2 regions of the Mesorhizobium sp. RIZ17 genome follow, and region 1 is predicted to be linked to the other one. Evidence: riboswitches for the same ligand, from Rfam matches in the RefSeq annotation. Region 1 holds a riboswitch; the other holds the start of a gene.
What was found. A riboswitch is a leader RNA that binds a small molecule or an ion and turns the genes downstream of it on or off. The one in region 1 is predicted to bind cobalamin.
Positions count from the first base shown of each region.

Region 2: another riboswitch for cobalamin. It lies ahead of metE (5-methyltetrahydropteroyltriglutamate--homocysteine S-methyltransferase); the one in region 1 lies ahead of WDX12_RS22470 (CbtB domain-containing protein).

Region 1 is NZ_CP147861.1:4,667,230-4,674,535, forward strand. It holds gene WDX12_RS22435 (metal-sensing transcriptional repressor) at 371-628, shown strand; gene WDX12_RS22440 (cation diffusion facilitator family transporter) at 637-1,977, shown strand; gene WDX12_RS22445 (EamA family transporter) at 2,032-2,979, opposite strand; gene WDX12_RS22450 (VOC family protein) at 3,200-3,604, opposite strand; gene WDX12_RS22455 (TetR/AcrR family transcriptional regulator) at 3,701-4,333, shown strand; gene WDX12_RS22460 (hypothetical protein) at 4,414-5,040, opposite strand; gene WDX12_RS22465 (CbtA family protein) at 5,047-5,787, opposite strand; gene WDX12_RS22470 (CbtB domain-containing protein) at 5,891-6,100, opposite strand; adenosylcobalamin (AdoCbl) riboswitch at 6,100-6,245, opposite strand; gene WDX12_RS22475 (histidine phosphatase family protein) at 6,330-6,905, shown strand; gene WDX12_RS22480 (PilZ domain-containing protein) at 7,051-7,306, shown strand, end outside.
Region 2 is NZ_CP147861.1:3,243,590-3,250,895, forward strand. It holds gene metE (5-methyltetrahydropteroyltriglutamate--homocysteine S-methyltransferase) at 1-1,217, opposite strand, end outside; cobalamin riboswitch at 1,334-1,533, opposite strand; partial or broken gene WDX12_RS15530 (cytochrome P450) at 1,808-2,100, opposite strand; gene WDX12_RS15535 (cytochrome P450 family protein) at 2,067-3,299, opposite strand; gene WDX12_RS15540 (OmpW/AlkL family protein) at 3,390-4,082, opposite strand; gene WDX12_RS15545 (transposase) at 4,313-4,630, opposite strand; gene WDX12_RS15550 (AraC family ligand binding domain-containing protein) at 4,862-5,737, shown strand; gene WDX12_RS15555 (threonine aldolase family protein) at 5,808-6,899, shown strand; gene WDX12_RS15560 (hypothetical protein) at 6,896-7,306, shown strand, end outside.

The sequences.
Region 1 (7,306 bases):
TATCAGCTATCCATGCTTGCCGTCTCGGCCACAGTCAGCGGTATCATCATGGGTACCGGAGGCCACGTTGCCCCCCGGCGTTGCCCGCTGCCCGTCAGGCCGCCCGTGATAGTGCGTTTCACCGTTTCACGGAACTGGTGAACGCCCTATCTCTTTGTTTTTACGCAATTCCGGACGGGAGGCTACGGCGAAGTCGCCGAGCCCGACCGCTTACACTTTTCCTGGAATTGCTCTAGCGACAGGGCAGGGGCCACGCTGCCGACGGCGTGAGCCGGCCGACACTTGCCATTGCGGGCGACGTATCAAGGAAGCGAAGTGGCCGGGCTCGGTTGCACGTTGCCATATCCTACCCTGGAGGATAGGATATGGCATGACAATACACAGCCCTCATCCCGATATCATCGCCCGGCTCAAGCGCGCGCACGGCCATCTTGCGGCCGTGCTCACCATGTTCGAGCAAGGCCGGTCCTGCCTCGACCTCGCGCAACAGCTTCACGCCGTCGAAAGCGCCGTCGGCAACGCCAAGCGGGAACTGATCCACGACCATATGGAACATTGCCTTGTCGAAGGCGGCGAGCCTACCAGGGACGCGCTCAAGGAGCTGAAGCAGCTCACCAAATATCTGTGAGGCATTCGATGTGGAGAAAAATTCCGGACTGGTTCGGCTTCGGCGCTCACAGATACGACCACGGCGGGCACGACCACGGCGGGCACGGCCATGACCATCACGGACCGCATGGGCATACACATGGCGTGATCGATGCGACGATCGCCACGACGGAGCGCGGCATCTGGGCGATCAAATGGTCGTTCGTCATCCTGGCCATGACGGCCGCGCTGCAGATCGCGGTTGTCGTCTTTTCAGGCAGCGTGGCGCTGCTCGCCGACACCATCCACAACGTCGGCGACGCCACCACGGCAATCCCGCTCTGGATCGCTTTCGTGCTGGCGCGCCGCAAGCCGACAAGAACCTTTACCTACGGCCTTGGCCGGGTCGAGGACCTTGCCGGCATAGTCATCGTGCTCATTATCCTGGCCAGTGCGCTGGTAGCCGGTTACGAGGCGATCAATCGCCTGTTCAATCCGCAGCCGGTCCAGTTCCTGGGCTGGCTTGCCGCGGCCGGCATCATCGGCTTCCTCGGTAACGAGGCGGTGGCGGTATTCCGCATCCGCGTCGGCCGTCAGATAAACAGCGCAGCCTTGATCGCCGACGGCTATCACGCCCGCACCGACGGGCTCACCAGCCTCGCCGTCGTTGCCGGCGCGCTCGGTGTCTGGTTCGGCTATCCGCTGGCGGACCCGATCGTCGGCCTTTTGATCACCGTCGCCATCTTCGGCATCGTCTGGCAATCGGCGCGCTCGGTGCTGACGCGCATGCTGGACGGCGTCGAGCCGGGTCTTGTCGATGAGGTTCATCACGCCGCCGAACATGTCGCCGGGATCGAAAGGGTGGTCGGCGCCAAGGCCCGCTGGCTCGGCCACAAGCTGCACGTCGATGTGGAGATCGCGGTGAATGACGGGCTGCTGCTTGCCGCTGCGAACAACATCGCCGCTTCGCTTAAGGCCGAGCTCTTCGCGCATATTCCCGCGCTCGACGTCGCCATCGTGCGCTTTGCCGAGCCGGAGGCGGAGGGCGGCCACCATCACGCGCCGGATCCTTTCCTGGTGTCCGGCAAGCTCGCCAGCGGGCTGCTCGAAATCGTCGACACGCCGCAGGGCGAGCGCATGCGGCTGCGCCTGTCGCGTCACGCCGAGGGCTTGCAGGCCGGCGTTGCCATTGAGCGGCCGGGAGGCATCGAGCGCCTGGTGCTGTCTCCGGTCGGTGGCGACCATCACTATTTGCAAAGCCTGGTCGCTCCGGCCGAACCGCACGAATTCAGCGCCAGGCTGCAACTGGCGGCTGGTTCCGACAGCGAGGACCTGCCCTTCATGATGGCCGAGCCGGCGGGCCATCATCATGGGCACACGCATGGCTGAGACAGGCACTCTTTGAGTGCTGGCGCGGGATTTACGAAATGGTGGCGGCTCAGCTCACCTAACGCTGATCAGCGCCGTGCCGGCGATCGCGAGCAGCGCGCCGGCCCAGGCGGCTGCGGTCGGCCGCTGACCGCTGCGCAGCCACACCATCGGCAGGATGATGACCGGCGTCATCGAGGACAGCGTCGAGATGATGCCGACATTGCCGGTGCGCAGCGCGGCCATCAGGCAGGACATGCCGAGCGAGGTGCCGACGAAGGCGGAAAGCACCGCAAGCCCGACCGTACCGAACTGGACGGCTTCCCGCTTGCCCCTGCCGAATGGCGTTGCAGCGAGCGCGATGAACAGGATCACGGCGAGGCCCGAGCGCAGCGCCATTGCGCTGAACGGTTCGACGCCGGCGGCCATGGCCGGCCGCGCCAGAAGGGTGCCGATCGCCTGGCCGAGCGCCGTCGTGACGCCGAGCGCGATGCCTGGTCCCATGCGGCCGGTGAGCGGCGGCCCGGGCGCGGTGCTGACCGGCACGGTCGAAGGGGTGACGACCGGCATCGCCGGCGCCAGGTCGCCGCGCTTGAGGAACCGCCGCGGCATGCCGATGGCAAGCACGATGCCGGCCAGCACCAGCGCCACGCCCAGCGCCTGCCAGCGGCTGATGGTTTCACCGAGCACGAGATAGCCGAGCGCGAGCGCGAAAGGCGAGGTGAGCGAGAACAGCAGCGCCGTGATGCGCGGGCCGACCGAATAGATGGTGGCGAAATAGGTCGTGCTGGCGATGCTGATGCCGGCGAAGCTCGATCCGGCAAGCAGCCAGAACTCCCTCGGTCCGATCGTGTGCCAGCCGCCGATCGCCAACGACACCGAGCCGGTCATCACGAAGGTTGCGAGCATCTGCCAGCGGGCAAGCTGGAGGAGGGGAACGCGGCCCTTGAGCTCGCTCAGGAACATGGAGCTCAGCGCGCTGCACATAGCGGCGGTGACGGCGAAGGCTTCGGGGGCGAACATGGCTGCTGGCGGCTGCGAATCCGGAGGCCGGACAATTGCCGATGCTTACGCCAGCGCGCCGCGATGCGCTAGCCGGACTGGCGACGGCACGCCGCCGGCGTGGACACATAGATGTCAAGGTTGGTCAAGGACGATTGCAGGCATGCCCGGACATGGAAGCGACGGGCGAGTGCCCGTCGCTTCCATGGTGTCATTCCGGCATAGGGGCGCTACAGACGGTCTATTGCATGGCCGAGGGGTTCATCCAGAGGAACTCCCAGACATTGCCATCCGGGTCTTCTATGTGGCGGTTGAACATGAAACCGAGATCCTGCACCGGGTTGGGATCGGCGCGGCCGCCGGCCGCAACGCCTTTCTCGATTACCGCATTGACCGCGTCCTTGCTATCGACGGTCAGCGCGATCAGCATCTGGCTCTCGCGCTTGGCATCGCCGATCGGCCGGGCCGTGAACTGGCTGTAGTGTTGGTGCGTCAGCAACATGACCCCGATCGATTCGGAGAACATGATCGAGCTGGCCTGGTCATTCGAGAACTGCGGGTTGAGCGTGCCGCCGATGGCGAGATAAAACTTCGTCGCTGCCTGCAGATTGCGCACCGGCAGATTGAGGAAGAGCATCTGGGTCATCGGGTCGAACCTCCATTTCATTGACGGGTACTAGTCAGTCTAGTACTGTGACTATCATATGGGAACGGTACCGTCTAGTACTGATCGCGAGGCGCTATGAAAATTGCTGTTGAGACCAGATCGGCCCGCAAGGATCGTGAGATCATCGAAGCGGCGACCGCCGCGTTCATCGCCAAGGGCTACGATGGGACCAGCATGGAGGAGATCGCCACCCGGGCGGGCGCTTCCAAGCAGACCGTCTACAAGCATTTCAAGGACAAGGAGACGCTTTTCAGTGAAGTCGTGGAGTCCACCGCTTCTCAGACCAACGACGTTGTCGAGTCCGTGACGGTGTTGCTTTCCGAGGCGAAATTCCTGGAGGGCGGCCTGCAGCAGCTTGCCCGCCAACTGACCACCACGCTGATGAACAACGAGTTGCTGAGGCTCCGGCGTCTGATCATCGCCAATGCCGATCGGATGCCGCAGCTTGGCCGCAGCTGGTACGACAAGGGCTTTGAGCGCATGCTTGCCTCGGTGGGGGCGTGCTTTCAAAAACTCACCAGCCGAGGCCTGTTGCAAACCGGCGATCCCCGTTTGGCGGCCAGCCATTTCTTTGGAATGCTGCTTTGGATCCCGATGAACGAGGCCATGTTCACCGGAAGCAACCCGCGCTCGAAAGCCGACCTCGAGCGCCACGCCGATGCCTCGGTCGAAGCGTTCCTTGCCGCCTATGGGGTGCGCTCGAAGTAGTCGCGCTGCCTGGCGCGATCCGCGCAGCACAACGAGCCGCGCTACCTGGCATCTCGACTCGGTCAGCCGGCCTGAGTCGGTTAAACAGCGCGTACCCGTCTCGCGCCGAAGATCGACCACGCAGCCGTCATCAGCGCCGCGGTCATGGCCAGGACGACCGCCAGGCTCGGCAGGTGGAAGAACATGTCCCGCCATCTGGGCTCGACGACCGCGCCGGTGCTGAAGGCCTCGCCGCTATACTGGCACAGGATCCAGGACGCGCCGCCGCGCACCATGTCGGCATCGATGTCTGAGATCAGCGCCTTGGCCTGACGCGTGGCTGCCGGCATCGTCGCCATATAGGTGAGCAGCGCCTTGGCGGTGGCGAGATAGGCATGGCTGCATTCGTTGAAAGGGCTTTCCTCGTCGCCGAGGCTGCCCGGCATCAGGCCCCAGAGGCAGTAGGTGAATTGCAAATTGCCGTGATTGTAGAGCCGCCGGAAGGTCGGGTCGGTCACCGTCTGGCGCTGGGCGAGATCGATGATCTCACCGCGGTAGCGCGCCATCACCGCCATCTGGCCATGCGTGAGGCTGGGGATCTGGATGCCCGGGGGAGGCGGGGCCGAGGATCCGCTATGCGCCTCGGCCGGAATGGCGATCAGAAGCGACTGCCAGATCGTCAAAAGGAAAATGGCCGCCAGGGCAAACAACCGTGGCGGCCGACGCATCGGAATTCAGGCGTAGCGGCGGGCAGGGCCGCGCTGGTCGCGCTGCGCGACCACGCGCTCGGCGACCGCGCCGAAGCCGAGCCCCACAACGGTCCAGAGCACGAGCTGGATGCCGAGCGAGGCGACGCGGAACTGCCACAGCACTGTCGCCGAGAAGCTTTCCGGCACCTCGTTGATGTCGGGGAGTGCTGCCTTCACCAGCGCGAAGACCACCAGGAAGGCGAGCCCTGCCACGATCGAGGCGTTCCAGGCGCCGAGCCTGTTCCACAGCCCCTGCGCCAGCCCGACCGCCGCCACCATCGCCGCGATCGAGATCACGATCATGATGAAGAACAGTTCCGTGCGGTAGGCGATGGTCTCGGGGTTGCCGACGGCCGGCGGGTTCGCCGGATATTTGAGGCTGGGCACCACGATCACGGCCAGGAAGCCGAGCAGCGCCAGTAGCGCCGAGGTCCCGCGCGGCCCAAGCGAGCCCAGGCGGCCATAGGCATAGGCAAAGACCAGCGAGAACAGCCCGCCGAGCGCCGCGCCATAGACCAGCACGCCGGTAGCAAGGCCGATGCCGGCCTGGATGGCGCGGCTGACCATCTCGGGCTCCGGCGCTTCGCCGGCGGCCTGGGCCTGCTGTTCCTCGAAGGCGATCGCCTTGTCGACCTGCGGCTCGCCGTAGACGCGCGCGAAGGCAAACGCCAGAATCCCAGCGACCAACCCGACAAGCATGCCGCGCAGCAAAAGTTTTCCGACCATGTCAGCAGCCTTTCAAACAATCCGACGGAAAAACGCATAGCGATTTTCCGTCCGGAATTGCGTTAGACCAAACCTTAGGACGGTTCAGCGATGCCGAACCGCTTTAGTGGCAGGGGAAGCCGAGCAGGTGGCGGCCGTCATGCACGAATTCGTGCACCGCCGTGCCGCGGATCAGCGACGTCGCGCCTTCTTCCGCGCCGACGAAATAGATCATCAGCATCAGCATCAGGCCGGCGAAGATTGCCCAGGGCAGAAGCTCGCGGACCGGAATAGCAACCGGACCGTAGCTGGGGGCGAAGGTGGTGTCGGACATATTGACCTCCCGTGGGATACTGCGTCCCGTTGATCGAACAAATGCTGCGGAATAAGGCCTGACTTTCGGCTGGTGCCGATCACAGTGGCGCGACCGTGCCGGACTCGCACCGGCTTCCAATCCCGTATAGCGCTAAAACACTTGTCAGCACTTCGTTCGCCTGTCAACGACATGTAATGGCCAACAGGCTTCGCGCGGCCGAAATTTCACTGGACCACGGAGTTTTGGGATGCTCGCCCGCCTGACGATGATTGCAAGCGGTGCGACGCAGGCCACGCGCAAGGGTCGCTTTCCGAACGACGAGGCGCCGGAGCCGCGGGCTCTCGATCGCGCCGGCGCACTGGCCGCTTCGCTGCGCCGCGCCGACCGCGTCTGGACGAGCCCGGCGCTTGCCGCGCGGCAGACCGCTGAGGCACTCGGCCTTGACGCGACGGTCGAGCCGCTGCTTGGCCAGCAGGATTTCGGACGCTGGGCCGGCAAGGGCTTCGAGGAGGTGCAGGTCGAGGACCCGGAAGGCATGGCGGCCTGGTTCGCGGATGTGGACGCAGCACCCCATGGCGGTGAGTCGCTTGCCGCCGTCGCCCGGCGGGGTGCCGCGCTGATGGAGCGCCTTGCCCCCGAGAGCGGCCACACCATCGCGCTCACCCATCCCGTGCCGATCCGCGCCGCCATGGTGCATGTGTTGGGCGCGCCGCTTTCCTCGGTCTGGAAGATCGACATCGAGCCGTTGTCGCTCACCGAGTTCCGCGGCGACGGACGCCGCTGGGTGCTGCACGCCAGCGGGGTCGTTGTCGGCACGAAATAGCGCTGGGATCCTTCACCTGCCGACCAGCGGCAGCAGGCCAGGCCGAGCTTCGCCGTTTCAGTGATCGCTAACGGAACGGAAACGCCTCGCGGCTATTATACTGGTTCGTGGCGAGGAGAACTTTTGCCTGAGGAGCCCGCCGGATATGGCCGACTATCCCGAGACCGAGCGTCGTCTTCATGCGCGCGAATTCGTGCTCAAGGAAGCCACGATCATCGCCAATGGCGTCAGGATCGGCTGCTCGGTCAGGAACCAGCACGAGCAGGGTGCCGAATTGCGCGTCGGCGCCGATGTGGAGATCCCGGACCGCTTCCTGCTCGAGGTTCCAGCCGACGATATGGCATATCGCGCCCTGGTGCGGTGGCGGCGCAACGACCGCGTCGGCGTGGCGCTCTACAGCA
Region 2 (7,306 bases), 1.4 Mb from region 1:
ACCTTCGCGGATGTCGCGCGAGCGGCGGCAGCCTCAGCCGACGCCTCTAGTTCGGCGGCGACCGCGTCCCGGCCTTCAGCCAGGGCACGGGCGAGCACGACCAGCTCGTCGGTTTTTTGCGCCGCGAAGGCGAGCCACGATTTCACGTCCGCATCGAGTGCCGTCTCCATGTCCAGGTCGATCGGCACATGCAGCATCGAGCAGGACGGGGCGATCTCCACGCGGTCCAGCGGCCAGCCGGCGACGATCGGCTTGATGCGGTCAAGTATGGCAGGCAGGTTCGCGCGCCAGACGTTGCGGCCGTCGATCAGCCCGAGCGAGAGCACAAGTTCCTTCTGCGCGAGCCGGCCGACGGTCTCCAACTGCTCTGGAGCGCGCACGAGATCGACGTGCAGTCCCGCCACGGGCAGAGAAATTGCGGTCTCGAGATTGTCTCCCAGCGATCCGAAATAGGTAGCGACCATGATCTTCAACTCCGGTGCTGCTTTTGACAGCCGGCAGTAGGCGAATTGGAGCGCATCCCGTTCGTTGGGAACCAGATCGACCACGAGCGCCGGCTCATCGATCTGCACCCAATCGGCTCCCGCGAGCTTCAGCCTCCGCAGGAGCTCCTCGTAGACGGGCAGCAGCCGTGGCAGGAGCGCGATAGGGTTGAAACCTTCCTCAGGTGACTTCGCCAACTTGAGAAACGTAACCGGTCCAAGCAGGACCGGGCGCGTGTGGATGCCGAGCACCTTGGCCTCGAGGAAATGATCGACCGGTTTCGCCGACGAGAGGGCAAAGCTCTGATCGTCCGTGAGTTCCGGCACAATGTAGTGATAGTTGGTGTCGAACCATTTGGTCATTTCCATCGCGGCAAGGCCATGCCCGTTGGCCGCATGCTCGTTACCGGCATGTCCACAATCCGCGGCCTGATCTTGGTTGCCGCGCGCCATTGCGAAATAGGTATCGAGTGGGACCTCGCCGTCAGTCCAGGTGTATCGTGCCGGCACGGCGCCGACCATGGCGACGGTGTCGAGCACATGGTCATAAAGCGAGAAATCGTTGGAGGGGATTTTCGACACGCCGCGATCGTGCTGCTCCCTCCAACTGGCGGCGCGTAGCGCCTTCGCCGTCGCGAGCAGGTCGGCAGCGGGAGATTTTCCGGACCAGTAGCTTTCAAGCGCGAATTTGAGTTCCCGCCGTCGACCGATACGCGGCACGCCGAGCGTTGCCACTGGAATGTGTTGAGAGACAGTCATGCCATACCCCGATGGTTGGGGCGTGGGGACAAGGAACGCGCGAGCAGGCGGCACGAAGCCAGGCTACCGCGGCCACCGAGACACCCCGCCCGTGGACGTTGTTCGTCGTGGCAGGTCTCCTGGCTCGCGGGTCAAAGCCTCTGCCCGTCTTCCCGAGGCCGTTCGCCTCAGTGACACCAATGGGCTTGGCTCGCCGCTAACAGTTGCGGGGGCAGCGCCGGCATCGCACCGGCTTCCCTCTTAGCTCCGCTACAGCAGTGCCGCGCGGAGAACCACGACATGCGCACAATCACAGCAGCTTCGCTCCTTGTCAATACATATAACGAGATGTTTATGTGATGATGCGAATAATGCCCTTGCGCTGATCGGTCTCTTTCGCCCAAAGCCGCTTACGATGCCGCCTCTTATCAGTGCAGGCTCGGAGAGATCCTTGTCCCCATCGGCGACGCCGGATCAGATCGAGGTCGCCGGGCTCAAAGGGCGTAAAGTCGGGCCAGGTCGTCACGGTCAGCCGGGAATCCCGGTACTTGTTCCCGCTCGGCTTCGCTCAGCGTGCTTGCGCACTCGCCCATCAGCACGCTGATAACCATGTCCGGAAGCGGAAAGGAGAGGTGGCGCCTCAGGTCGGCGGACTGGGGTGGGCCGCCAGCGTCTCGAACAACTGCGCGGCGATCGCCTCGACCTGCTGCGCGAGCAGCTTCACCCTGCGATTGCTGAAGGCCGGCGCCACGATCGTGCGTAACCGGGCATGCTCGCCCCCCTCGTGCGAGACCAGCCACCCCGGCGAACCGAGAATCACCGAATCCGGGGTGAATGCCGCACTCTCTAAGCGACGGAAGGGCGGAAGCTGACCGGCAGGCGCTGCGGGAAGCGAATGACGTAAGACGGCATGTAGACGACGTCCTCCGCAGCGATGGTCAGCGCCAGATCCTCCAGCCGCCCGAACAGCGCGGGGAAGGCGCAGCGCAATTCCAGGCGCGCCAGCGCAGCGCCCAGGCAGGAATGCGGCCCCTCGCCGAATGACAAATGCGGGTTGTGCCGCCGGGTGACATCGAACCTGTTGGCGCCGGGACCGAAGGCCTTTTCGTCCCGGTTCGCCGCATGGAACGCCATCAGGACGGCATCGCCGCGGCGGACCAGGCATCCGTCGATCTCCACGTCCTGGGTGGCATAGCGGAACGGCAGATTGGCCGCTGAGCTGCCCCAGCGCAGGATCTCCTCGATCGCCTGTGACCACGGAACTTGGCCGCTGCGCACCAAGTGCAGTTGCTGCGGATGCGTCAGCAATGCCAGCACGCCATTGCCGATGACGCCGGCGGTGGTCACGAAGCCCGCAGAGAGCACCATGAACAGCATGTCGATGAGCTCGGTGTCGGAAACGAGCTCGCCTTTGTCACGCGCGACGATCAGGGCCGAAGCCAGATCATCGCCGAGCTGGCCCCGCTTGAGCGCGATCAGGCGACGGAAGAACTCCGGGATGCGCTGCCGCGTCTGTCGCACCTCTTCGCCTGTGGCGGAGGTGTTGGCCAGGCTGTAGGTGAGCGCGACGATCTCTTCGCGCTGTTCGTCCGGCAAACCGAACAGTTCGGCGATCACGTTGGTGGGCAGCGGAGCGGCGAACTCGCTCATCAGATCGGCACTGCCGCCGTGCTGCGCCATCTCGGCCAGGAGTCGATCGACGCATTGTTCGACCCGTGGCGCCAGCAAGGCGATACGACTGGGCGCGAAGCTGCTGGACAGCAGGCCGCGCAAGCGCCGGTGATCGGCGCCGTGCGCCGTGGTCATGTTGTCCACTTTGCATATCCCGATCAGCGGATGATCCTCGGGAATCTCGCCGTCCTGCAGCGCCCGCCACTGTCGCCAGTCCTTGTTGAAACGCTGGTCGGAAAGCATCTGCCTGAGCGTCTGGTGACGGGCTGCCGCCCAGGTCACCACATCGCCTGGCAGCGACACTCGCGCCATCCCCCCCTGCCGCAGAATCGCAGAAGAAAGACGATCAAGTTGCGTGGGAGCGGCCGGCACACCGATCACGTCGCAATGATCGTTTTCTACGCGCATGCCAACAACTCCTTTAAGAACCATCGCGGGTCCACTTCTCGGCACGGAAGATCCGCGCGCGGACTTCGAAAAGTGCCCCGTGCTTCGTCCTCAGAAGCGGTAGGTGAGACCTGCGCCTATCAACCAGGGATCGAGCTTGGCCTTGCCCGTGAGCTTGGCGCCGGCGACAGTGACGTCGAAGTCGGGCTTGAGGAAAAGCTTCTTCACGTCGAAGTTGACGCCCCAGTGCTGGTCCACCATGTAGTCGAATCCGACCTGCAGCGCGGCGCCGAATGTGTTCTTGACCTTGAGATCATCGGCGCTGCCGACTTGCTGATGATAGAAGATCGTATAGTTCACGCCGGCGCCGATATAGGGCTCGAAGGCGCCGAAATCGGTAAAATGATACTGCAATGTGAGCGTGGGCGGCAGCAGCCAAACCTTGCCGACCTTGCCAAGCCCGCCGATCGCACCTTGGCCATCGATGTTGGCATAGGTGGTGCCGAGTATGAGTTCGGCGGCGATGTTGTCCGTGAAGAAGTATGAAATATCGAGTTCCGGCGTCACGGTGTCCGAATACGAAAGACCGGAGCCGGGCACCGCATTGACATAGCCCGAATCCTCGGTGATCACCCCCAACGCACGCAGGCGGATCTGCCAGGGGCTTGGCGCTTCCGCGACGCAGGCTTCTGCCTGCGGGACGCTCGCGGCTTGCCCAACATCTGCCGCGCCGGCCTGTCCCGCAACGATGAGGACGACAGCCGCTGTCATTGCCCGCGCCACGCCAATTCGCGCTCTCGCCATACTTTTCTCTCCTTGATCTTCAGAAGCGACGCACTGCGCCTTGATTGAATCCTGCTCGCATCAATCGAGATTGACGGAGCGCTCATGCGGGATAGCCCCCGCATGTGTCGTGCCAAATGAGAAAATCGTTGCAGAACAATGCGGTCACTCCGATAGCGCTGTGTCTCATGTCCGACTTCGTCGAAGATCCGACAATGAGTGCAGCCGTAGCCGCCCCTGGTAGCCGTTCGTCAACATCGGCCGGCAGTTCGTTGGCATGCTCGTACTCGGCTTCGAGTTTTGGCGTATTCTGCGTTCAGCGCTTTGATCGGCGCCTGCTGCTTCGCCGTCAGGCCGGGGAACGTTCCAGCCAGTTGGCGCAGTTCGTGGGCATGTCCGTAAGGCGTCTCGACCGCGACCGATATGGGCGGGAAATCCTTTGGCAGCATGCGCCAGCCGCCATCTGATCGGGCCATGTAGCGGATCGCGTTCAAGACCTCGCGCAGGTCCGTCACCACGCGCCGCCCGGTCTTGGCCGCGCCCGGCAGGAACGGTTTATCCGCGACCATTCCTCATGCGTCAGATCGGAGGGGATAGCGCTTGGTCTTCTTCTTGATATCGGCCACACGGCCACGCGTCGCTCGGGTCCACATCCCAAGCTTGAAACACGATTAATCCCGCCAATCCGCTGCCCGGCCTGCAGCAGGCCCCTCTTCGGGCGGCAATTAATCCTGCTTCGGTTTGAAATTCGCTACGAGAGCACGATATCGTTGTGACGACCGACCTGGATTGATCATCAAGTGGCCGATACCGCCGTAGAATGCGACGAAAAGGCGCGTGGCCGTTCTGAACCCCCGGGGCGGCCGCCGCGCAATCGTGCGGTGATGAAGCACTCCGATGTCCTTGGCGGGCTCGATTACCTGGCGGCGGACTATCACCGGCAGGATTTCTCCAAGCATGTCCACAACGAGTATCTGATCGGGCTGATCGAGCGAGGCGTCCATGATGTTTGGTGCCGAGGTGAGGTTTGGCACGCCGGTAGCGGCACCGTCGCGACCTTCGCGCCCGGGGAACCGCATTTCGGGGGTGCTGGTGACGATCTTGGCTGGAGCCAGAAGATCTTTTACATGCCCGAAGTCCTTATCCGGCAAGTCCTTGAGGACAGCGGCCAAAACGAACCCGGAACGATCGACTTCAAAAGCCCGTTCCAGGAGAATGCCCCAGTTGCACACGGCCTCAGCGCGTTTTGGCGCCTGCTTGAACATGGGCATAGCTCGGCACTGGAGATCGAGGAGTATCTGATCCGTTTCCTGCACCACGTCTTCGCAGAGGCCGGCGGGTCGCGCGTTGCTGAGCGAAAATTGGTACCGCCGAGGTTCCGCGACGTCCGTGACTTCATCCATGCCCACTCCGACGAAGTCCTGCAGCTCGCCGCCCTGGCCGCCCTCGCCGGATGCTCCAAGGCGACCTTGATCGATGGCTTCAAGGCGCATTTCGGGTTGCCCCCCACCCGCTACCTCATCCAGGTCCGCATCGACGAGGCGCGACGGCTGCTGAGGCGAGGTCAGCAGGTCGCCGAGGTCGCCGTCGCGGTAGGGTTCGCGGACCAGAGCCACCTGACCCGGCACTTCAAGGCGGTGCTGGGGGTGACGCCGGCGCGTTACCTCTCGGTTTGAATATCGTTCAATAAAGCGCGCGGCGAACCGTCTAGCTTGGACGCTCAATGGATGAAACGAGCGTCAGACCATGAACGAAAGCAAGCAGACCCGCCCCCGCGACTTCACCAGCGACAACATCGCCGGCGTCTCCCCCGAGGTGATCGCAGCCATCACCGCGTGCGCGTCGGGTCAGGCGCTTCCCTACGGCAACGATGAGCTGACGCATACCGTCGAGCGCCAGCTCGCCGAGGTGTTCGAGCATGCGGTCGACGTGTTCCTCGTTTCGACGGGGTCGGCGGCGAACGCGCTGGCGCTGGCGGCGATTACGCCGCCATGGGGCAGCATCCTCTCGCACGCCGACGCGCACATCAACCGCGACGAGTGCGGCGCGCCGGAGTTCTACACAGCCGGTGCGAAGTTGGTGCAGCTTCCAGGCGAGGCTGGCAAAATCGACATCGACGCCTTGGCGGCCAATGCAACGCGCATGGTGGGCGACATCCACTCGGTCCAGCCCTCCAGCGTCAGCATCACGCAGGCGACCGAGATGGGATCGGTCTACGCGCTCGACGAGATCAAGGCCATCAGCCATATCTGCCGGTCAGCGAACCTGCCGCTCCACATGGACGGTGCTCGCTTCGCCAACGCCCTCGTCACTCTGCGCTGCTCGCCGGCCGAGATGACGTGGAAGGCCGGCGTCGACCTTGTGTCATTTGGCGCCACGAAGAATGGAACGTTTGGGGTCGATGCGGTCGTCTCGTTCCGCGGAGATCTCGCGAGCACGATAGCCTTTCGCCGCAAGCGGGCCGGCCAGTTGAGTTCCAAGATGCGCTTCATGGCGGCGCAAATGGACGGTTATCTGAGGGACGGTGTCTGGCTTCGCAACGCGACCCATGCCAATGCGATGGCATCGGCGCTCGCGCAGGGGTTGGCCCTGGTGCCAAGCGTGAAAATCCAGCAGCGTCCGGAGGCCAACATCCTATTCTGCCGACTTCCCACGTCCCTGATCCGGGGGCTGCTCGACATGGGATTCCGCTTCTACCATGATCGCTGGCAGACCGGGATCGTGAGGTTCGTCACCTCTTTCGCGACGACCGAGGCCGACGTGTCCGACTTGATCGGCGCGGCGACCAGCCTCTGCGTACCGGTCGGCTCGGCTCGTCTTCCGGCTGGCGCCGAATGAGTGTGGCGCCGTCGAGCGCTCTCGCCGCCCGTCACGGACCGTTCAAGGCATTTTCAAACGGCCTCTTAGGTATGTTCTCTTTGCTCGACTGCATTGATGATCCGAGCGTTCTGGCCGCACGGGGATTTCAGGCCGTATCTTTTGTCCCAGACTCTTTCCAGACCTGCAACCTCATCCTACCTCGGCAAGGCGGCTTCACCGTGCGGTCACGAAGTAACCAGGTTGATTTGCAGGTCCCCTATCTCCGCAATTCGCCTCAAGTCATCGGTATCCTGTTGCTTGTAATATTTATTTTGCAATTTTTTATCATATTTTTGATGAAAAATGCTGTTCACTCGGCTGTTCACTCTTCCGAGTTACTTAAAAGAGTGAGTCGGATCTGCGCGGATAGCAGCATGAATCGGGAT